Regions from separate parts of the Kitasatospora sp. RG8 genome, predicted to be linked through region 1. Evidence: riboswitches for the same ligand, from Rfam matches in the RefSeq annotation. Region 1 holds a riboswitch; each other region holds the start of a gene.

Region 1 (7,504 bases):
TCCGAGGCGCAGTACCGGCTGGCCCGCCGCACCTGCGGTTTCGCCTGCCGCAACTACCTCGCTAACGGCATCTCCTGCATCATCGACGACGCCGTCTTCCCGGACCGCCCGGCGATCGGGCTCGGCGGCTGGAAGCGCCACATCGGGCCCGGCATGATCCCGGTCGTGCTGCTGCCCAGCCTGGACTCGGTGCTCAGCCGCAACGCCCGGCGCAGCGGCAACCGGCGGCTCAGCGACGAGGAGGTGGCCCGGATCCACGGGCGGATGGCCGGCTGGTACAACTCGGGCCTGCCGATCATCGACAACTCGCACCTGGACGTCGCCGCGACCGCCGCCGAGCTGGACCGGGTGATCCTGGCGCGGCTGATGGGCATCCCGGTCCGCTGACCTGCCGCCCCGGGCCGTCGCCGTCGGCCCTCGTACGCGGCCGTCGTACCCGGCCCTCGTACCCGCCTTCGTACCCGCCTTCGTCCGAGCCTTCGTGCGGCCGGGCTGTCGGTGCCGGCTGCGATGATGGACGCGTCCTGTCGAACCACCCGGGGGAGCCGACGCCCGTGCCGGAAGGCCACATCATCCACCGCCTCGCCGCCGAGAGCGCCCGGGTCTTCGGGGGCCGCCCCGTCCGCGCCACCAGCCCGCAGGGCCGGTTCGCCGAGAGCGCCGGGCTGGTCGACGGCCGGCTGCTGACCGGGGCCGAGGCCACCGGCAAGCACCTCTTCCTCGGCTTCGAGGGCGACGCGTGGGTGCACGTCCACCTCGGCCTCTACGGCGGCTTCACCTTCGGCGAGGGGCCGGCGCCCGAGCCGGTCGGCCTGGTCCGGCTGCGGCTGGAGAACGACGACGCCTACGCCGACCTGCGTGGCCCCAACACCTGTGCGCTGATCACCGACGCGGAGAAGGCCGCCGTCGCCGCCCGGCTGGGCCCGGACCCGCTGCGCGCCGACGCGGACCCGGAGCCCGCCTGGCGGCGGATATCCGGCAGCCGGACGACGGTCGCCGCGCTGCTGATGGACCAGAAGGTGCTGGCCGGTGTGGGCAACGTCTACCGCGCCGAGGTGCTGTTCCGGCACGGCATCAACCCGCACCGGGCCGGGCGCGACCTCACCCGCGCCGAATGGGACGCGATCTGGGCCGACCTCGTCGCGTTGATGCACGAGGGCGTCGGCGCGGGCCGGATCGACACCGTCCGCCCGGAGCACACCCCCGAGGCGATGGGCCGTCCGCCCCGGGTGGACGACCACGGCGGAGAGGTCTACGTCTACCGCAGGGCCGCGATGCCCTGCCTGGTCTGCGGGACGGACGTCCGGACGGAGCAGCACGCCTCCCGCAACCTCTTCTGGTGCCCGGCCTGCCAGCAGGCCTGAGGCCCGTGACGCCCGGTCAGCCGTCGGCCCGGTCCCGCGCCACCGACCAGGCGGCGGCCGCGCCGGCCAGGCAGAGCGGCGTGTAGAGGGCCAGGTTGAGCGGGTAGAAGACGGACCCGGTGTCGGCCCCGATCCCGGTGGCCCAGACCAGCCCGGCCAGCCCGCGGGCGAGCATCCCGCCGGCCACCGCACGCGGCCCCCAGCGCAGCGCCACCGCGGGCAACCGGCGGGCCAGCCCGTCCAGCACCCCGCCCTGGGCGAGCACCAGCGCCGCCCCGGAGAACAGCGCCGCGGCGAGCGGCAGCACCACGGGCGGCGTGAACGGCACGTCGGCGTTGAGCACCGCCCGGGAGAGCGACGCGGAGTCGGCCGCGGGCCAGGTGCTGCCGGTGGCCCAGTAGACGTGCAGCAGGCCGTCGGCGGCGAGGACGGTGGCGACGGCGAGAGCGGCGGTACGGCGACGGTTCACGGTGGTCCCCCAGGGGATGCGACGGTGTGGCACCCCCAGGAGCGGCCCGGCCCGCCGGACGTTCCCGTGGCGAGCGTCACACCGGAAAGCCCCGGGGGCGAGGGAACGTCCGGGCCGTCCGCCGCCTCTGTTGCGGATGTGGATGGTCCCGACACCCGAACCGCGAGCGATGTCACCGCCCTGGTCCGCGCCGCCCAGCGCGGCGACCAGCTGGCCGTGAGTGAGCTGCTGGAGCTGGTCACGCCCTACGTCCGCCGGCTCTGCGGCCCGATCGCCCTGGACGACGGCCCCGACGCCACCCAGGAGGCGCTGATCGCCGTATTCCGCAAGCTCGGCCAGCTCCAGGACCCGGCCGCGCTGTTCGGCTGGGTCCGCTCGATCGCCGTCCGGGAGGCGGTCCGGCACGTGCGGCGGGTCGCCCGCTGCGTCCCGGCCGACCTCTCCGAGCTGCCCCGCCCCGGGGACCCGCAGCTGGCCGCCGACATCGAGGACGTCCTCGCCCGGCTCAGCCCCGAACACCGCGCCGTCCTGGTGCTGCGCGACCTGGAGGGCCTGGACGAGCGGTCCACCGCCGACCTGCTGGGCGTGGCGGCCGGCACCGTGAAGTCCCGGCTCTCCCGGGCCCGACTCAGCTTCCGAAGGGCGTGGCAGCAGTGAGCACGCAGATCCCCTGGCCGGTGGCGGCCTTCGATCCGGTGCGCCGGCTGCACGTCGTCGCCGCCGTCACCCCCGGAGCCAGCGTCCGCGAGACGGTGATCGACGCGCCGTTCGACCGGGTCTGGGCCGCCGCGGCCGACCTGGAGGACGGGCTGCCGCGCTGGCTGCCGGACCTGCGTTCGGTCCGCCTCACCGCGGGCCCGGCCGACGGCCGCGCCGAGGCCCTGGTGGTGGGCCACAGCCGCCTGCGGGCCCGCTTCGACGTCGAGCTGACGCCGGGCTGGTGCCTGATGCGCAGCCGCTTCCTGCTCGGCGGCATGGCCGCCCGCCCCGAGCCCGGGGGCACCCGGTTCGCCTTCCTCGGCGCCTTCCGCCTCCCCGCCGCCGGCCTGGTGGCCGGCGCCCTGCGGCCCGCGACGGACCCGCTGGCCCGGCGCTCGCTGCGCCGCTTCGAACGGCTGGTGCGGGAGGGGGAGGGCTGACCCGGGCCGCCGGGCGGCCGCCGGCACGACGCGCTCCGGGTGGAGCGGGTGGGACGGCGCACGGAGTCCGCACCCGGCCGGGGCGGGTGCGGTGCGACCGCGCCGGGCGTTGGGTCAGCCGGCCGCGACGGCGGGCTCGTGGTCGGTGGTGCCCGCGGTGGCCGGGGAGGTGTCGGGCGCGGGCTCGTGGTGCTCGGCGGCGGCGCACTCGTCCAGCAGGGGGCGCATGGCGTCGTCCACGAGCCGGTAGCGCACCACACGACCGTCCTTGTCGCCGGTGACCACTCCGGCCGTGCGGAGCAGCCGCAGCGCCTGGGAGACGGCGGGATCGCGCATGCCGGTGGCCACCGCGAGGTCGGTCACGGCGAGCGGACCGGCACGGTGCAGGGCGAGCAGCAGGGAGAGCCGCCCGGGGTCGGCGAGCAGCGAGAACCGCTCGGCCCAGGACCGGACGTGTCCGGTGTCGCCGATGGCGGCGATGGCCTCGCAGACCCGGTGCCCGTCGATGGTGCGCTGGCCCGCACGGTCGGCCGGTACGAGATGCATGCGGACATTCTTGCAGCCCCGGCCTGTGATCCTGGACACCTGCGCAGGTGCGCAGCCTTGCAAGGGTGATGCGCGGCCCCCTACGGTGTAGCCCGCCGTGGTGTTCGGGAAGACCGGTGACGGACCCTCAAGGTCCAAGTCCGGAGCGGCCCTCGCCACTGTGATCGGGGGAGTCGTCCGTACCCACGACGCCACTGGGCGCATCGCGCGCCTGGGAAGGCGGGTACGGAAGCCCCGTCAGCCAGGAGACCGGCCACGGCATCTCACGAACGTCATTCCACGAGGTGCTGGAGCGTGATCCGCAGATGACCCTGCCCGAAACCGCCGCTGCTCCGGCGGCGCCGTCCGTCCTGCCCACTTTCCGGTGGAGACGAGAGGACACCATCCGCACGGCCGGGCTGGTCGGGGTGATCCTGGCCATGCACGTGGTGGCGTTCGGGACGCTGATCTTCCTCGTCGCGCCCGAGAAGTACGAGGTCGGTACCCAGGTCTTCGGGGTGGGTCTGGGCATCACCGCCTACACCCTCGGCATGCGGCACGCCTTCGACGCCGACCACATCGCGGTGATCGACAACACCACCCGCAAGCTGATGGCGGACGGCAAGCGGCCGGTCTCGGTGGGCTTCTGGTTCGCCCTCGGGCACTCCTCGATGGTCGTCCTCATGGCCACGCTGGTGGCGGGCGGCGCGCAGCTGGCCAACACGCTGATGGACGACGAGTCGACCACCCACAAGTGGCTCGGCATGATCGGCACCTCCGCCTCCGGCGCCTTCCTCTACCTGATCGGCGCGCTCAACCTGGCCGCCCTGTTCGGCATCCTGAAGGTGTTCCGGAAGATGCGGGCCGGGCACTTCGACGAGGCGGAGCTGGAGGAGCACCTCAACTCGCGCGGTTTCCTGGCCCGGGTGCTGAACCGGGCGACCCGCTCGATCACCCGGCCCGGCCAGATGTTCCCGGTCGGCATGGTGCTCGGCCTCGGCTTCGACACCGCGACCGAGGTCACCCTGATGGTGATGGCCGGCTCCGGTGCGGCCTCCGGCCTGCCCTGGTACGCCATCGCCTGCCTGCCGCTGCTGTTCGCCGCCGGGATGAGCCTGTTCGACACGCTGGACGGGACGTTCATGAACTTCGCGTACCAGTGGGCGTTCTCCAACCCGGTACGCAAGGTGTACTACAACCTGACCATCACCGGGCTGTCGATCGCGGTCGCGTTCATCATCGGCACCATCGAGCTGGTCGGCGTCCTGCACGAGAAGCTGGACCTGACCGACCCGGTCAGCGGCTGGATCGCGGACATCTCGCTGGACAACGTCGGCTACGCGATCGTCGCGCTGTTCGTGGTGGTCTGGGCGGCGGCGATCGCCTACTGGCGGCTCGCGGGGGTCGAGCAGCGGTGGAGCCCGAGCGCGAAGGCGGCGGTGCCGGGGGCGGCGACGGCCGTTTCGGAGAGCGGCGCTTCGCCGACCGGCGCGGCGCAGGCCGTCGCCCCGGAGGGTGCCGCCCCGGGGCCGGCGAAGTAGCGGTGGTCCCCGCCCCGCCGCCGCGCTGAGCGGCCCGCGGACGTGAAGCGGCGCCCGCCCGGCCCCGTGAGGGCCGGACGGGCGCCGCTTCGGCGTTCGCGCGCGGGCTCAGCCGCGCCGCTCGCCGTACCGCCGGTGGAAGCGCTCGACACGGCCGGCGGTGTCCGTCACGCGGGACCGGCCGGTGTGGAAGGGGTGGCTCGCCGAGGAGACCTCGACGTCGACCACCGGGTAGGTGGTGCCGTCCTCCCACTCGACCGTCCCGTCGCCGGTCAGCGTCGAGCGGGTCGGGAACGCCAGCCCGCCGGCCTTGTCGCGGAAGACGACCGGGCGGTAGGCGGGGTGGATGCCGGGCTTCATGAGGGCCTCCTTCGGGGGCGGGACGGGGGAGAGGAGCGGGCCGGTTCAGCGCTCTTCGCGGAAGTCGGCGTGCTGCCGCGCGACCGGGTCGTACTTGCGCAGCACCAGCCGGTCCGGGTCGTTGCGGCGGTTCTTGCGGGTCACGTACGTGAAGCCCGTCCCGGCCGTGGACCTGAGCCGGACGACGGGGCGCTGTTCGCTGCGGGCCATGGGAATCCTCCTGGGGTGGGAGGCACGGTCGCGGCCGGCTCGTTCGGGGGCCGGTCGAGGCCGTACGCGGGAATGGATGTCGTTTTCGTCTGCTCCAACGCAAGCCCCGCCCCGCCCATTCCCGGGCCGCCGGAGCGCCGTGACCCGGTCGGGCCCGTGTGCCACCGCCGCACGGGAAGTCGGCCCCTCCGACTTCCCGTGCGGGGGGCCTGGAGCAGGGGGCGGCCGTGCCGGGGGAGGGCCCGGCCGCCCGGCCCGGGGCGACACGTGCCCGGGTGGGGGCGCTCGGCGGGCGGATCGGAGTGGGGCTCCGTAGGCTCGACGCATGTCTGATGCGTACGCGGGCCGGCGGGAGCGCCTGAGGGAGCACTGCAGTGCGTCCGGGGTCGATGCGGCGCTGATCACCCGGACGGCGAACGTGCGGTACCTGACCGGGTGTCCGCCATGCGGGGCGACCTTGCTGCTGACCCGGGAGCGGGTGCTGCTGGCGCTGCCGGACGACCTTCCGCCGGACGACACCGGGGAGCACCTGATCGCGGAGGACGTGACCCAGGTGCCGGTGGCGGCGGGGGCGGACACCGCTCTGGCGGCCGCCGCCGCGGCGGCGCGGCTGAGGGTGTCGGACCTCGCGGTGGAGGAGCACGACCTGACCGTCAGCCGGCACCGGGCGGTGGCGGGCCTGGCCGAGGGGGTCCGGCTCGCGGACCTGGGGCAGGCGGTCGAGCGGCTGCGGGTGGTCAAGGACGAGCACGAGATCGCCGACCTGCGGATCGCGGCCGAGATCGCCGACCAGGCGCTCGGCGAGCTGCTGGAGTCGATCCTGGTGGGCCGCACCGAGCGGCACCTGGCGATGGAGCTGGAGCGCCGGATGATCGACCACGGTGCGGACCGGGCGGCCTTCCCGGTCTCGGTCGGCACCGGCAGCCACTCCGGCCAGCAGGCCCACCAGCCGACCGACCGGCGGGTGGAGGAGGGCGACTTCCTCACCGTGGTGCTCGGCGCGCAGTACCGGGGGTACGGCGTCTCCACCGCCCGGACCTTCGTGATCGGGGCCGCCCCCGCGCCCTGGCAGGTCGAGCTGCACCGGCTGGTCTTCCGGGCGCAGCGGGCCGGGCGGGAGGCGCTCGGGCCGGGGGTCGAGCAGTACGTACCCGACCAGGCCGCGCGGGAGATCCTCCAGGCGGCCGGGCACACCGAGAGCTCGCCGCACCCGGTCGGTCACGGGATCGGGCTGGAGATCCGGGAGGCGCCGCGCCTCGGTCCGTCGGACATGGGTAAACTGGACAGCCGCGTACCGGTCACCGTCGGTCCGGGGGTTCACCTCCCGGGCAAGGGCGGCGTCCGGATCGAGGACACGCTCGTCGTACGCCCCCTCGAAGAGGGCGGGCCCGAGCTGCTCACCATCACCACCAAGGAGCTCCTCGCCCTGTAGGCCCGCGGCTGCCCGGGAGGCTGCCGCAGCCGGCAGGACGCACCCCTTGGTTCCTTGACAGCTATATCCAGGAGTAAGTGCGCCCGTGGCTTCCACGAACGATCTCAAGAACGGCATGGTCCTCAAGCTGGAGGGCGGCAAGCTCTGGTCCGTCGTCGAGTTCCAGCACGTCAAGCCCGGCAAGGGCCCGGCCTTCGTGCGGACCAAGCTCAAGGAGGTCCTGACGGGCAAGGTCGTCGACAAGACCTTCAACGCCGGCACCAAGGTCGAGACCGCCAACGTCGACAAGCGCGGCATGCAGTTCTCGTACAAGGACGGCGAGAACTTCGTGTTCATGGACACGGACACCTACGACCAGACCACGGTCGAGCCCGCCGTCGTCGGCGACGCCGCCAAGTACCTGCTGGAGGGCTTCGAGGCCCTGGTCGCCATGTACGAGGGCGCCCCGCTGTACATCGAGCTCC
Region 2 (7,504 bases), on a different contig from region 1:
GCTGCAGAGGCGTGCTGATCCGCTGGACGTCTTCGTGCGGTTGCGGTTGGGGTTGCAGTTGATTGCTCACCAGATCAAGCGTTAAGTGTGTTTGACGCTTTGACAAGTCGCTGGTCTACTCCCTCCCATGACCTCCACCATATCGCCGCCCCCTGCGTTGGACGCCGTTGCCCTCGTCGAGTCGATCGCCGACCTGGTCGGCGGGAACTACGTCTTCCCCGACGTCGCCCGGCAGCTGGCGGACCTGCTGCGGCGTCGCAGTGCCGAGGGCTCCTACCGGGCCGAATCCGCCGAGGAGTTGGCCGAAGCGGTCACCGCGGACCTGCGGTCCGTCAACGGCGACCTGCACCTGGCCCTCAAGTACCACGCCGTGCCGGTGCCGCGTGAGCGGGGCGCGGCGGCACTCGCCGCGATGCGAAGGGAATTCGACGCCTCCCTGGGCGGCGTTCCGCGCGTGGAGCTCCTCGACGGCGGCGTCGCGGTGCTGGAGATCGCGCCCAAGATGTTCCCGCTGGACTGGGCGGCGCAGCCCCTGACCGCGGCGCTCTCACTGGTGGCTCCCGCCCGCGCCCTCATCCTGGACCTGCGCCGCAACACCGGTGGCGATCCGGACACGGTCGCCTTCGTCTGCGGCTACCTGCTCGACGGCCGCACCCACCTCAACACCATGCTCTCGCGGCAGGGAGAGCTGGCCGAGCAGTCCTGGACGCCCCCGTTCGTCCCGGGAGCCCGCTTCGGCGCCGACAAGCCGCTCTACGTGCTGACGAGCGGAAACACCTTCTCCGCGGCCGAGGAGCTCGCCTACGACCTGCAGCAGCTCGGGCGCGCCGAGGTCGTCGGGGAGGACACCCGGGGCGGCGCGCACCCGCGCGAGGGCTGGACGGTGCACCCGCACCTGGAGCTCAGCGTGCCCGTCGCCCGCGCGGTCAACCCGGTCTCGGGCACCAACTGGGAGGGCATCGGTGTCCGGCCCGATGTACCGTGCGATGCCGAGGCCGCGCTCGACCGCGCACTGTCCCTGGCCGTGGCGCGCTTGACCTGAAGTCCTCCCTTCCCCGTCTCGGCCCCCGGGAAGCGGGTGCGGATCACCGATGACTTCGGTCAGCAGGTTCAGATGAGCACCGAGCAGTTCCGCGACTTCGTCGAGCAGGCAGAGCGGGGGCTGCTGGACCGGGCCCCCGCATCCCGAGAGGCCCCGAATCCGTAGCGGATTCACAGCCTCGGTGCAGGTTGCGGGCTCACCGGGCATCGACGTGCTCTCGGTGGTAGCGCCCCGAGCCCTGCCCCGTGCGCGCGCTGGGCGGCCGCGCGGGGGCAGGGCTGCTGGTGGCCGGCCGGTGTCTCGTCGCACCGGCCGGTCCTCGTGTCCGACCCTCCGGACACCCTCAGGTCATTCCGACGCCAGCCGCGGCGTGCGGAGCGGCTCCGTGCGCCGGTTGCCGGTCGCCTCGAAGGCCGCGGCGAGGGCGAGCAGGGCGTTGTCGTCGTAGGCGCGGCCCGCGAAGGTCAGCCCGACGGGCATGCCGGTGTCGGTCATGGTGCCCATGGGCACGGTCACCGTCGGGATGCCGAGGTGGCGGGGCACCAGGTTGCCGTTGGCGACCCAGACGCCGTTGCGCCAGCCGAGGTCGGCGGAGGCCTCGTTCACGTCCATGTCCGCGGGGCCCACGTCGGCGACCGCGGGGAACACCACCGCGTCCAGGCGCAGGTCGTCCATCCACAGCTCCAGGTCGACCCGGCGGGTCTCCTCCAGCCCGCGAAGTCCCTCTTCGAGGTGGGGCATGTCGGTGAAGGAGGCGTACGGGCGCTCGCGCACGAAGCGCGGGTAGTCGCCGATCGTGTCGTCGAAGCCGGCGTAGCGGTCGGGGAGTTCGCCCGGGTGCTTGGGGAAGATGCGGTCGCCGTCGACCTCGGTCAGGGTGGCGAGCGCGGGGTCGCCGTTGGCCCGCAGGAAGTCGTCCCAGGCCCAGGCGGAGAGGTCCTCGATCTCGACCCTGAGGAAGTCGCCGCCGACCAGGCCGCGGGTGGGCAGCGAGGGAGCGGTGGGGCGGTCGGACTCGTAGTTCGACACGACGGGGAAGTCGACCTCGACCACCTCGGCGCCGGCGGCCTCCAGGTCGCGGCGCGCCGCCTCCCACCGGGCGATCACCGAGGGGCGGGTCTCGATCCGCCGGCCGGTCTGGCCGCCGATGCCGCCGTCAGGGTTGGTCCCCGCGCCGGGGTCGGCGTTGATGTACATCCTGGGGACGCCGACGCGCTTGCCGGCGAGCGTGGCGTGCGCCGTCGCCGCGTCCGCGGGAGCGAGTGCCGGGTACGAGGCGGGGCGCACCTGCGACGGTGCGGGCAACGGGATCCACGGCTGCGCGCGCCACAGGTCGCCGCGGGTCTCCGGGTCGTCGGCCACGATGACGTCGAGCAGTTCGAACAGGTCGGCCATGGTGCGGGTGTGCGGGACGACGACGTCCATGGTCGGGACGAGCGGCCAGTTGCCGCGCACCGAGATCACGCCGCGGCTGGGGGTGTAGGCGCACAGCGCGTTGTACGAGGCGGGGGCCCGGCCCGACGACCAGGTCTCCTCGCCGAGGCCGAACGCCCCGAACGACGCCGCGGTCGCAGTGCCCGAGCCGTTGGACGAGCCGGAGCCGTAGGCGCTGGTCAGCCAGTCGGCGCTGTACGGGCTCTCCGCGCGACCGTACACGCCGCGCTGCATGCCGCCGTTCGCCATCGGCGGCATGTTGGTCAGGCCGATGAGCACGGCCCCGCCCGCGCGCAGCCGCTCGATGGCGAACGCGTCGCGCTGGGCGACGAGGTGTTCGAACGCCGGTGAACCGGCCGCCGCCGTCAGGCCCTTCGCGAGGTAGCTGTCCTTCGCGGTGTACGGGATGCCGTCGAGCGGGCCGAGCGTCTCGCCGCGCGCGCGGCGGGCGTCGGAGGCCTCTGCTTCGGCGCGGGCGTCCGGGTTCATCACGACCATCGCGTTGAGTGCGGTGGCGGTTCCGGGTCGGTCGTACGCGTCGATGCGCGCGAGGTACGCGTCGAGCAGGGCGACCGCGGTGGTCTCGCCCTTCTCCAGCGCCGCGCGCAGGTCGGCGATACAGGTCTCCACAACGTCGAATCCGCGCGTCATGCGGGTGCCTCCTGAAGGGTGGGTCGGACAGGCGAACCGCTGGGCGTCGGACCGCGCACACGCGGGCTTCGGGCTCCAGTCGCACTGTCTAGATTTTCAGTCTAGACTACGGATCTAGATCCCCAGAAACCGAGGTGAGGCCATGCCGACGCCAGAGAACGAGCCCACACGGCCGCAGTCCCGCCCCTCACCGAAGAACGCGATCGGGCCCGCGCCGAACGCGGAGTCCGGGGCCACCCCGCAGCCGGCTCTGGCCTCGGTCGACCGGAAGCGTCAGCCCACCGGCGACGAGGCGCGGGGACGGGCGATGCGGGCCGCGATCAGCGCCATCGCCGAGAAGGGCCCCGCAGCCGTGCGGATGTCGGACATCGCCGCGCGGGCCGGCATGAGCACCGGGCACATCCTGTACCACTTCGGCAAGAAGGACCGCCTCCTGCTCGAAGTCCTCGCATGGAGCGAAGCGGACCTCGTGACCCGGTTCCAGCAGGCCGCGGACCAGGCCGCCTCCCCCTCGGAGAAGCTGGCACTGTTCGTCCGCTTCTACCTGCCCCGCCACCAGGGCGACGAACGCTACGCGCTGTGGACGCAGGTGCTGGCCCAGTGCCACGACGACGCCGGCCGGCAGCTTCTCACCGCACTGTCCGACGCCTGGGAAGAGCGCCTGGAAGCCATCCTTCTCGAAGGCCGGGCCCTGGGGCAGTTCGCCGACGTGGATCCGTCCGAGTTCGTCATCAGGGCCGTGGCCATGCTCAACGGGCTGTCCGGAGACGTGATGTTCGGACGCCCGCGCTGGCAGCACGCCTCCGCGCACACGTTCGCCCTTTCCGCTCTCGAGCGGGAACTGCGGCCGACCAGTCAGGCGTGACGGGCCGACGACGGAAACGCGGCCCGCTGGATCGACGAGAGCGCGGCCGGCCGGCCCGAGCCCCGGCACCCGGCCCCGACCCTCACCCTTACTGAGGCCGCCGCCGACGGTGACCACCCGGCGGCCGCACCGCCGGCGCGGCGCCCGGGCGGGTGGAAGAGCCCAGCCGACCGGGCGCGCTCATGAGCCGGGTGGCGGGCCGGGGCATGCGTCCGGGGGCCGTCTCGGCCGAGCGGGTCGAGGGGGGCGGCATCCATCCCGACGGCACGTCAGGCTGCCGCCAGGGGCCGTGCCCACCTGTGCTCCGCGTCGATCGCACCACCCGCACGGTGCTCGGCGCAGTGGGATCCCGAGGGCGCGGCGCGGCGCGAACCCGGACCTCTGGACTTACTAGGACGTCCAACTATATGGTCGACGACAGGTCCGCGGTGTCAGGGAAGCCGGTGTGAGTCCGGCACGGTCCCGCCACTGTGACCGGGGAGTTCGTCCTCGCAGATGAAGGCCACTGGCAGCCAGCCGGGAAGGCCCGGGGGCGCGCGGTGATCCGGGAGTCAGGATACCGGCCGCGGGTGGTTCGTGTTTTCCACGAGGATGGAGACGACACGCATGACTCCGGGCTGCTGTTCCCGTTCCGCTGCCGTGCTGCCGACCGTCAGGTGCCACCGCGCCTGACGGTAGGTCAGCAACGCCATTCCGCGACGACGCATGACCGTGCGCCCGATCGCCGGCGATGGCGCTGCTCTCCATTCCTCCTCTCCCCACCCCTGTCGAGAGAAGGAACCCGATGGTCCGAGAACTGACCCACTTCATCGCCGGCAAGCGCACCGCCGGCACGTCCGGCCGCTTCGGCGACGTGTACGACCCCAACACCGGCCGGGTGCAGGCCCGGGTGCCGCTGGCCGACCGCGCCGAGGTCGAGGCGGTGATCGCCGACGCCGCGCAGGCCCAGCCCGCGTGGGCGGCCTGGAATCCCCAGCGGCGGGCGCGCGTCCTGCTGCGCTTCCTCCAATTGGTCGAGCAGGAGAAGGAGGAGCTGGCCAGGCTGCTCTCCGCCGAGCACGGAAAGACCGTGGCCGACGCCCACGGCGACATCCAACGCGGCCTGGAGGTCGTGGAGTTCGCCGCCGGGATCCCGCACCTGTTGAAGGGCGAGTTCACCGACAACGCCGGGACCGGCATCGACGTGTACTCGATGCGCCAGCCGCTCGGCGTGGTCGCCGGCATCACGCCGTTCAACTTCCCGGCGATGATCCCGCTCTGGAAGGCCGCGCCCGCGCTGGCCTGCGGCAACGCCTTCGTCCTCAAGCCCTCCGAGCGCGACCCCTCGGTGCCGCTGCGGCTGGCCGAGCTTTTCCTGGAGGCCGGGTTGCCGCCGGGCGTGCTCAACGTGGTCAACGGCGGAAAGGAGGCGGTGGACACCCTGCTGGAGGACCCGCGGGTGGAGGCGGTCGGCTTCGTCGGATCCACCCCGATCGCGCAGTACGTGTACGCGACGGCCGCCGCCCACGGGAAGCGGGCGCAGTGCTTCGGCGGTGCGAAGAACCACATGATCGTGATGCCGGACGCCGACCTCGACCAGGCGGCCGACGCGCTGATCGGAGCCGGCTACGGCTCGGCCGGTGAGCGGTGCATGGCGATCTCGGTGGCCGTCCCGGTGGGGGAGGAGACCGCGGACGCCCTGGTGGCGAAACTGGTCGAGCGGATCGCCGCACTGAAGGTCGGGCGCTCGGACGACCCGGCGGCCGACTTCGGGCCGCTGGTCGGGCGCGACGCCCTGGACCGGGTGCGCGGCCACCTGGACCTCGGGGTCGCGGAGGGAGCCGAACTCGTCGTGGACGGGCGGGACTTCCGGCTGGAGGGCCACGAGGACGGCTTCTTCCTCGGCGCCTCGCTGTTCGACCGGGTCACGTCGGACATGCGGATCCACCGGGAGGAGATCTTCGGGCCCGTCCTGACCGTGGTGCGTGCCGCCGACTACGAGGAGGCTCTGCGGCTGCCCAGCGAGCACGAGTTCGGCAACGGTGTCGCGATCTACACCCGGGACGGCGACACCGCCCGGGACTTCGCCCGCCGGGTGAACACCGGCATGGTCGGGGTCAACGTGCCGATCCCGGTGCCGATCGCGTACCACACCTTCGGCGGCTGGAAGCGCTCCGCGTTCGGCGACCTCAACCAGCACGGGCCTGATTCGATCCGCTTCTACACCCGCACCCGCACCGTCACCTCGCGCTGGCCCTCCGGGGTCAAGGAGGGCGCGAGCTTCACCATGCCGACGATGGGATGAGCGCCGTGCACGACCTCACCGAGGATCAGCGCGCCATCGCGGACACGACGACGGCCTTCGCCCGCGAGCACCTTGCCCCGAACGCGGTCGCGTGGGACCAGACCAAGCACTTCCCCGTTGACGTGCTTCGCAAGGCGGCGGATGTCGGCCTGGCCGGCGTCTACGTCCGTGAGGAGTCCGGTGGCTCCGGACTCACCCGCGCCGACGGCGTCCTCGTCTTCGAGGCGCTGGCGACCGGCTGCCCGTCCATCGCCGCCTACCTGTCCATCCACAACATGGTCGCCTGGATGATCGACCGCTACGGCGACGACGCCCAGCGCGCCCGCTGGCTGCCCGGCCTCTGCGCGGCCGAACAGCTCGGCAGCTACTGCCTCACCGAGCCCGGTGCGGGCTCGGACGCCGCGGCACTGACCGCGCGGGCCCGCCGGGACGGTGACCACTGGATCCTCGACGGCGTCAAGCAGTTCGTCTCGGGTGCGGGAGCCTCGCAGGTGTACGTGGTGATGGCCCGCACCGGTGGACCGGGGGCAGGCGGGGTCTCCGCGTTCGTCGTGGAACGCGACGACCCGGGGGTCTCCTTCGGGCCGAACGAGAACAAGATGGGCTGGAACGCCCAGCCGACCCGCCAGGTGCGGCTGGACGGTGTCCGGCTGCCCGCCGACCGGCTCCTCGGGGCCCGGGGCGAGGGCTTCCGGATCGCCATGAACGGGCTGAACGGCGGCCGGCTCGGCATTGCCGCCTGCTCCCTCGGCGGCGCGCAGGACGCCCTGGAGAGGGCCACCGGCTACTTGGCCGATCGCGAGGCGTTCGGCGCCCGGCTGCTGAACGCCCAGGCCCTGCAGTTCCGACTCGCCGACATGGCCACCGAGTTGGAGGCGGCCAGGTCGCTGCTCTGGCGGGCCGCGACCGCCCTGGACCGGGGCGATCCCCGGGCGCCGCAGCTGTGCGCGATGGCCAAGCGCTACGCCACCGACACCGGCTTCGAGGTCGCCAACGCCGCGCTCCAACTGCACGGCGGCTACGGCTACCTGGCCGAGTACGGCATCGAGAAGATCGTCCGCGACCTGCGGGTGCACCAGATCCTGGAAGGAACCAACGAGATCATGCGCGTCATCGTCGCCCGCGGCCTGACCGGAGCCGCGTGATGACCGGGAACGCCGTCGACGAGGTCCTCGTCCAGCGCGAGGGCAGGGCCGGCCTGATCGTCCTCAACCGCCCCGCGGCCCTG
Region 3 (7,504 bases), on a different contig from region 1:
AGCAGGCCGCGGCCCGGGCCTGCGGGGCCTGGACGGCGCTGACGCCGAGCAGGCCGGCGGTGAGGGCCGCGGCCGCGGCGATCGACCCGAGCGTGCGGCGGACCGGACGGGCCGGGGTGAGGGTGTCGGTCATCGGATAACTCCTCCTGGGGACGGCCCTGTTCAGCGGGAGGCCGGTGCCGGGCAGGCCAGGGTGGGCGCGTCGGGGCGTGCGCCGGCGGCGGAGAGCGTGGTCAGCGGGGTGCCGGCGAGGCCGAGGACGGCCTGCGCGGTGGCCCGGGCGCCGTTGCCCGCGTTGAAGCCGGACGCGTCGTAGGCGACCGCGCCGCGGACGGCCGGGTCCGTGGAGCATCCCTGCTGGAACTTGACCAGCCGGCTCCAGCCCTTGAGGCCGGCCCCGAGGCGTCCGCCGGAGAGCAGCGCCTGGGTGGCCAGGCCCGTGGTGTTGGCGTTGGAGGCGCTCGCCCCGGCGGCCGCGAACCCGCCGTCGGCACCCTGCTGGGAGGTCAGCCAGGTGAGGCCGGCGCTCGCCTTGGCGGCCCGTCCCGTGGCGGCGAGGGCCTGGACGGCGAGCGCGGTGGCGTCCGGGTCGCCGGTGCAGGTGGCCTGACCGAAGGAGACCGGGAAGCCGCCGTCCGCGCACTGGCTGCCGGCGAGGAAGTCCACGGCCGCCGACGGGGCGCCACCGGGTGTGCGGTACAGGGCGATCAGGGCCAGCGACTGCCCGAAGGCGTTGCTGTAGTCACCCCACTGCGAGCGGTCGGAGAACCGGCCCTCGGCGGTCTGGAGCGAACGCAGCCGGGCCGACAGGTCGACGCCGCCGAAGCTCGCCGGGTCCGCGCCGCGGACCTCGACGGCGAGCAGCAGCTTGGCGGTCGCGCCCGCGTACGCCTCGGTGGTGCCGTCGCCGAGGTAGCCGCTGATGATCTCGGGCCTGGCGAGCCAGGCGGTGGCCTTCGCGGCGGCCTGCTCGGAGCCGTGCGAGGCGGCGAAGGCCAGCACGGCGTCGATGGTCAGGCCCTGGTCGGGGTAGGCGGTGCCGTTGAAGACGGACTCGAAGTGGTCGCCGTCGACGAGCCGGCGGGCCAGCCAGCCGGCCGCGGCGGCGTCGGGGCGGACGGTCCGGGACGACGCCGCGTCGGCGGGTGCGGCGTGGGCGTCAGGTGCGGCGTGGGCTGCGGGTGCGGCGTGGGCTGCGGGTGCGGCGTGGCTTGTGGTGGCCGCGGGGAGCGCGGTGGCGAGCGCCAGGGCGGGTATCGCGAGCAGACCGAGAGTGCGGCGGGGCGTGGGCATGGGATGCCTTTCCGGGCCTGGACGCAGGGGCCCGGAGGGCGTCGGCAACGGCCGGGCAGCCCTCGGAGCTCCGGCCCGCAGACCACGACGGGAGGAGGGGTGACACACCTCCGCCGACGGGTACTCGGGCTCGCCGCCGACGTGGCGTCGGCGGCCTACCGTTGCGGGTCAGCGCCGGATTCGGACCGGACTTCCCCCATCGGCGGAGTCAGAACATGACGGTTCATCATGGCGAAACGGAAAAGATCCGGTCAAGGGATGGTGCGTCACATCACGGTGCCCCGCCGCCACCATCGGTGCCACCGGCACCGAACCGTCCGGCTGCGCCGCGGTGGCCCCTGGGCCCGGCCGGGTGGCGCAACCGGCTGGGACCGCTCGCCCCACCCGGCGCAGGCGAGGCATTTGTACAGGTCTAGACTCATATGATGTGACTAACACTCAGATATCCGACCTGATCCGCCATGCACGGGAGAACTCCCCCTTCTACCGCGACCTCTACGCCGGCCTCCCGGACGACCTGACCAGCCCCGCCGACCCCACCGGCCTCACCGCACTGCCGCTGACCGACCACACCGCCTACTGGGCGGCCCACGGCATCGACCGCAGCCGGGTGCTCACCGGACCGCACGACGACGGGATCGTCTTCAAGACCGGCGGCACCACCGGGGCGCCGCGCGTGTCCATGTACACCCGCGCGGAGTGGCGCCGCATGAGCCGTACGTTCGGCGGCGGCCTGCCGGCCGCCGGGCTGCGTGCCGGGGACCGGGTCGCCAACCTGTTCTACGCCGGGGAGCTCTACTCCAGCTTCGTCTTCACCCTCAACTGCCTGCAGGAGGCACCCGTCCCCACGGTCCAGCTGCCGATCGGCGGTGCCGCGCCGCTGGACGCCACCATCCAGGCCCTGCGCGACTTCTCCGCAACCGTGGTCGCCGCGCCGCCCACGTCGCTGTGCCGGCTGGCCCGCGAGGTCGTCGACACCGTCGGGACCCTGCCGGACGTCCGCGTCGCGCTCTTCGCCGGCGAGGCCTGCTACCCGGACCAGGTGGCACTGCTCACCACCGCCTTCCCCCACGTGAGCGTCCGGTCGATCGGTTACGCCAGCGTGGACGCGGGCGTCCTGGCCGGTCCGGTGGCCGGGGAACCGGACAGCCGGGTGCACGAGGTCTTCACGGCGGACAAGGTGGTGGAACTGCTCGACCCGGAGACCGGCGAGCCGGTCGAGGAGGAGGGCCGGCCCGGCCGCGTGGTGGCCACCGATCTGGTCCGTCGCCTGATGCCGGTGATCCGCTACCCGGTCGGCGACCTCGCCGAGTGGGTCGACTTCCCGCGGCGCCGCCTGCGGCTGCTGGGGCGCTCGGAGGAGGGCGCCCGGGTCGGGGTGGTCACCGTCTACCTGGAGGACCTGCGCGCCCTGCTGGCCGCGGCCGGCGGGGACGGCCCGGTCGTCGGCCATCAGGTGGTCCTGCGGCACCGGGCCGAGCGGGACGAGCTGGTACTGCGGCTCGCCGCTCCCGGCGGGGAGGATCCCGCCCTGGCACGGGAGTTGACCGCCCGTCTCGGTGCGACCCGGCCGATGTTCGCCGACCACGTCCGCAAGGGACTGATCCACCCGCTGGCCTTCGAATGGGTCGCCCCGGACGGCCTCGCGGTCAACTCCCGTACCGGCAAGCTGATCCGTCTCCTCGACGAGCGGATGGGGTAGCTCCCGCAGCATCCGTGGTGCGGTGCTGCGGGAGCCACGGGCCGGCAGCCGTCCCCTAGCGGTTGCGGGCCCGGCGGTCGACGACGGCGAGGAGCTTGCCGCTGGCGGCCGTCCGCTCGAAGTCCTCGGCGGGGGCGTGCTCCACGGACAGCTCCACCAGACGGTCGCGCACCACGGCGGCGGCCAGGTCCGGGTAGGCGTCGAGGAACTCCCGTACCGCGTCGGGCTGTTCGCCCGCACCCAGGCCTCCGCCCGGGCGCGGCCGTCCATCCGGGCGCGGGTCCCCGCCCGCGTCCGAGTGCGAGCGGTCCGCCTCCAGGCGGACGGTCAGCGTCTCCCGGGCGCTGTGCTCGTCCTCGTCGAGGAGCAGCTGGAGGGCTCCGTGGTGGTCCAGCCGCTCCTCGGCCGCCAGCACGAAGCGACGGTAGTTGAGGAAGTGGCTGCCGCTGCGGAAGATGTCGCCGAAGCGGCCGAGGAGTTCGAACCGCGGGGTGCGCCGCCCGCAGGGGCAGGCGCCGTCCACCCAGCGGCCGAGGTCGCCGATCTCGTAGCGGTCCAGGCGCTGGCCGCGCCTGCTGTGCGCGGTGAAGACCAGCCTCCCGGCCTCGCCCGGATCGGCCGGGCGGTCCTCCTCCAGGTCGAGGATCTCCAGTGTCTGGAGCCCGCTGAACAGGTGGTGCACCCGTCCCCCGGCGTCCGGGCACTGGTAGCCCAGCGGGCCGGCGTCGACGCTGCCGTACGCGGCCGAGCGGATCAGCTCGACGCCGAACTCCTCACGCAGCCACGTCTGCTGGCGCTCGGGGAAGTGCTCTCCGCCGTAGAAGAGCTTGCGCACCCCGCGGTACCCGCGGAGCACGACCGCACCCTCGGTGAAGACCCGCAGCAGGTAGTTCGGCATGCCGAAGAGGGTGTCCACCCGGTGCTCGACGATCGAGCGCGCGACGGCCGCGTGGTCGTCCTGGGCGGCCATCGGGAACTGCACCGCGCGCAGGTTCTCCAGGACCGAGTAGAAGCTCAGGAAGCCGCCGTAGAGCTGGCCTCCGAAGAAGAGGTTCATCGCCCGGTCGGTGCGCGGGTCGAAGCCCGCCGCCAGCACCCCCTCGGCCCCGTGCCGCATGTGCTCGTGGTAGTCGTCCCAGCTGAAGGCCGACAGCTTGGGCGCGCCGGAGCTGCCCCCGCTGCGGAAGAACACCTCGGCCCGGCCGAGGTCGCCCTGCAGCTGCTCGAAGTCGGTCTTCGCGGTCACCGGCACCGGCGGGGGCGCGAGCTCCCGGGCGCCGACCAGGTCGTCGAGGCAGGCGTCGGAGGCGAAGCGGGCGTCCAGCTGGACGTCCACCCGGCGGCTGTAGCGCTGCAGCGCGTACACGCCGTCGTGCGGCTCGCCGTCGTAGCTGTCCAGCATCCGCCCGGGGACGGTGACCCGCTGGACCCCGGCGGCCAGGACCGCCCCGGCCAGCTCGGCGGTGTCGCGGCGGGAGGCGCCGATGCCGGCGGTCTGCAGGTAGCGGCGCATCGGGCGCAGCACCTCGCCGATCCGCTTGCGCGGCAGTGGCTTGACCCAGACGGTCCGGTGCAGCGGCGAGGCCCGCAGGGCAACGCGGGTGTCGGCCAGGACGTGCCAGCGGGCGGCGGGGTCGGCGTGCACCTTGGTGAGGCCCAGGTGCTCCTCCAGCCGGGCCACCAGCACGGTGTTGGTGATCTCGGCGCTCTCCAGCAGCTCCGGCTCGGCCGCGGCGGGCGGCCGGGCCGCGAGGACGGCGGCGAAGCGCTCGGCGAAGGCGAAGAGCCGGTCCTGGTCCTCGGTGTCCAGGTAGATCACCTGGGGGCTGGCGCAGGCCTGCTGCTCCAGGCGGCAGATGTCCTGCGCGATGCCCGCGAGCACCTCGGGATCGGACCAGGCGTCGGCGGTGAGGTAGGCGAAGGAGAGCTTGGGGCCCCAGTCGACCAGCCGGCAGCCGGGCGGGGTGAGGGCGGCGATGGCGTTCACCGCCTCCTCCCCGCCCCAGGCGGCGACCGCGTCGGCAGCGCCGCAGAGCCGGGCCAGCCAGTCGGTGCGGGACGAGGGGAAGCCCAGCACCACGGTGCGCGCCGCGATGGCGCCGGTCGGGTCGAGCGCGGCCAGGTCGGCGAGCAGGGCGTGGGTGAAGCGGCTCCCGCCGCTGGTCTTGACGATGTTGAGGTTGCCCGCGAGCAGGCCCTCGACCACGCTGAGCGCCCCGGCGGCGGGGGCGTTGCCCGGGGCGATGTGCACCAGCAGGCCGACCGGCAGCCAGCCCTCGAAGATCTCCCGGCGGAAGTCGAAGCGGGCCAGCCGTCCGGGGTCGATCCCGCCGAGCTCGCGGGTGACCTTGGTCTCCAGGGCCTCGCGGCCGAGCGCCTCGGTGAGGTCGTGCAGGGTGCGCTCGCGCTCCGCGGGGCCGACGCCCGACTCGTCGAGCAGCCGGGCGAGCCGGCGGTGCTGCTCGCTCGCGGGGTCGGCCAGGACGCCGGCGAGCCGGTCGCAGGCGGCGAGCACGGTCAGCGGGCTGAGCGGGACGGCGAGGGCCTCGGTGGCGCAGGTGTCGAGCTCCGCGAGGCGTCGCCCGGCTTCGGTGTCGTCGACCCAGCTGCCCTGCCAGTAGTGCCGGTCGGGGGTCGCGTCGGGCGTCGTGTCGGGAGTCGCGTCGGGCGTCGTGGGGCTGGTCATGAGGCCTTCTCGGTCTTGAGGAGTTCGGCGGCGGCGATGGCGCAGCTGCGGTTGCGGCTGAGGCCGGCCCGGCCGTGCACGGTGAACCAGGGGGTGGGAAGTGCGCAGCCGCACTCCTCGGGCGCGTGCTGGGTGACCAGGTCGCCCATGAGGACGGACTGGGCGGGCACCGAGGTGATGTACGGCGAGACGAACTGCGCGTAGCCCGGCTCGCCGTACGGCAGCGGTGTCAGGTCGCGCACCGAGCGGACCAGCATCCGGGCCCAGACCGGCACGTGCAGCCGGTGGTTGGGGCACTCCATGTGCAGGACGGAGTGTTCGGCGGCGCCGAAGCCGTCGCGGATCCGCTCGTCCGGGATGCCCAGCTGATCGTGGATCCGCCGGTAGAGCTCGGGCTTGGCGACCTGCTGGTCCGCGTGGCCCTTCCAGCCGCCGCCGAAGACGACCAGCGAGCGCGGGGAGAGCTCCAGCGGGCCGATGCCCAGGTCGCGCATCCGGTCCAGGGTGAAGGAGAGGAAGGCGGGGAAGCCGAGGATCCGCACCGGGGCGCCCTCCTCGGCGTAGCGGATCAGGGTGCGGACGCAGCCGAAGGGGTCGAACTCGTGGGCGCTGCCGGTGTGCTTGAGGGCGTACTCGACCGAGCGGACCGGGGCGAAGTGGCACAGGTACTCGTCGGTGAACGAGGTGCCGAGGTTGAGGCCGGGCCGCGGCTGGTAGTTGGAGAGGAGGTAGTTGACCGGCTCCCGCTCGTCGATCCAGCCGTAGTGGTCGAAGACCCGGGCCACCATGCGCTGGCCGTTGCGCAGGGTGAACTCGTCGAAGAACATCTGCGACCTCTGGCCGGTGGTACCGGAGGAGGTGAGGTGCAGCAGGACGTCTTCGCGGGGCAGCGAGAGGATCTCGTGGGCCTTGAAGAAGTTGGCGTGGACGAAGGGGAGCCGGTCGAGTTCCTCGATGCCGTCGAGCGGGCGTCCGCCACCCGGGCTGGCCTTGAGCAGCCGGTCGAAGAACGGGGACCTGGCCGCGTGCCAGGCGTTGGACTCGTTCATGGCCGCGGTGAAGAGGCGGTCCGTGTCGGGGCCGGCCTGGTACGGCTCGGCGATGTCGCAGAGCTGCTGTACGTGGGCCAGCGCATCGGCGTCGGGTACCGCGACCGGGCGCAGGTACTGGTTCATCGGAATATCCCGTTGGTGTTGAGGTTCTGGTGCTTCCACAGTTCGATGTACTGCTCGGCGAACGGCTGGAAGGCGGTGTCGATGGACAGGCCGCGGAAGTCGAGCGGCTGAAGGGTGCGGGCCATCACCACGTGGTCGCGGAAGCCGTTCTCCTCGCGGCGCATCGCCGGGTAGGCGGCCACCGGCAGGAAGCCGTTCGCGAGCAGCAGCCGCAGGTTCTCGTAACTGTCCAGCGGCACCAGGGTTTCGAGGTAGCTGGCGCCGTGGGCGGCGAGCTTCTGGGTGATGGTGTCCAGGTCGTCGCCGACCGCGGAGAGTCCGGGTTCGGCGCCGATCAGCGTGCAGTACCCGTCGGACGGGCTGAGCTGCGCGTACAGCTCGTAGCCGCCGTCGGCGGGGGTGAGCAGGACGTTGGGGGTGTGGAAGGGGTAGAAGCACTGCCCGGGGTCGGGCAGGTGCCGGGCGAAGTGGCGGGCCACGAACTGTGGGGCGTCGACGAGTTCGAGCCCCCGGCCGGCGCCCGTCGCCGGTACCGGCAGCGGCTCGTCGGAAAGCTCCGGCCTCGGATGCGGGCCCGGGACGGCGTCCAGGGCCAGCATCAGACCGCCCAGGGCCTGCGGGACGCGCGCCACCGGAAGGCGCTGCTCG

Evidence for each region. A riboswitch is a leader RNA that binds a small molecule or an ion and turns the genes downstream of it on or off. The one in region 1 is predicted to bind cobalamin.
Region 2: linked by a shared signal. The riboswitch ahead of J5Y04_RS06740 (CoA-acylating methylmalonate-semialdehyde dehydrogenase) and the one ahead of J5Y04_RS03220 (HoxN/HupN/NixA family nickel/cobalt transporter) in region 1 are both predicted to bind cobalamin.
Region 3: linked by a shared signal. The riboswitch ahead of J5Y04_RS14245 (peptidase) and the one ahead of J5Y04_RS03220 (HoxN/HupN/NixA family nickel/cobalt transporter) in region 1 are both predicted to bind cobalamin.

Annotation. Positions count from the first base shown of each region.
Region 1 covers NZ_JAGIYX010000002.1:64,230-71,733, forward strand. The annotation lists gene J5Y04_RS03190 (AAA family ATPase) at 1-387, shown strand, start outside; gene J5Y04_RS03195 (Fpg/Nei family DNA glycosylase) at 555-1,364, shown strand; gene J5Y04_RS03200 (DUF3995 domain-containing protein) at 1,381-1,833, opposite strand; gene J5Y04_RS03205 (RNA polymerase sigma factor) at 1,972-2,490, shown strand; gene J5Y04_RS03210 (SRPBCC family protein) at 2,487-2,972, shown strand; partial or broken gene J5Y04_RS03215 (ArsR/SmtB family transcription factor) at 3,177-3,518, opposite strand; cobalamin riboswitch at 3,600-3,791, shown strand; gene J5Y04_RS03220 (HoxN/HupN/NixA family nickel/cobalt transporter) at 3,824-5,038, shown strand; gene J5Y04_RS03225 (type B 50S ribosomal protein L31) at 5,147-5,398, opposite strand; gene rpmG (50S ribosomal protein L33) at 5,444-5,608, opposite strand; gene J5Y04_RS03235 (Xaa-Pro peptidase family protein) at 5,934-7,040, shown strand; gene efp (elongation factor P) at 7,126-7,504, shown strand, end outside.
Region 2 covers NZ_JAGIYX010000003.1:319,011-326,514, reverse strand. The annotation lists gene J5Y04_RS06760 (winged helix-turn-helix domain-containing protein) at 1-70, opposite strand, end outside; gene J5Y04_RS06755 (S41 family peptidase) at 128-1,042, shown strand; gene J5Y04_RS06750 (amidase) at 1,391-3,127, opposite strand; gene J5Y04_RS06745 (TetR/AcrR family transcriptional regulator) at 3,270-3,992, shown strand; cobalamin riboswitch at 4,384-4,575, shown strand; gene J5Y04_RS06740 (CoA-acylating methylmalonate-semialdehyde dehydrogenase) at 4,777-6,276, shown strand; gene J5Y04_RS06735 (acyl-CoA dehydrogenase family protein) at 6,273-7,421, shown strand; gene J5Y04_RS06730 (enoyl-CoA hydratase/isomerase family protein) at 7,421-7,504, shown strand, end outside.
Region 3 covers NZ_JAGIYX010000007.1:268,022-275,525, reverse strand. The annotation lists gene J5Y04_RS14250 (flagellar hook-length control protein FliK) at 1-133, opposite strand, end outside; gene J5Y04_RS14245 (peptidase) at 163-1,293, opposite strand; cobalamin riboswitch at 1,391-1,549, opposite strand; gene J5Y04_RS14240 (phenylacetate--CoA ligase family protein) at 1,721-2,995, shown strand; gene J5Y04_RS43195 (acyl-CoA reductase) at 3,051-5,681, opposite strand; gene J5Y04_RS14230 (acyl-protein synthase) at 5,678-6,856, opposite strand; gene J5Y04_RS14225 (GNAT family N-acetyltransferase) at 6,853-7,504, opposite strand, start outside.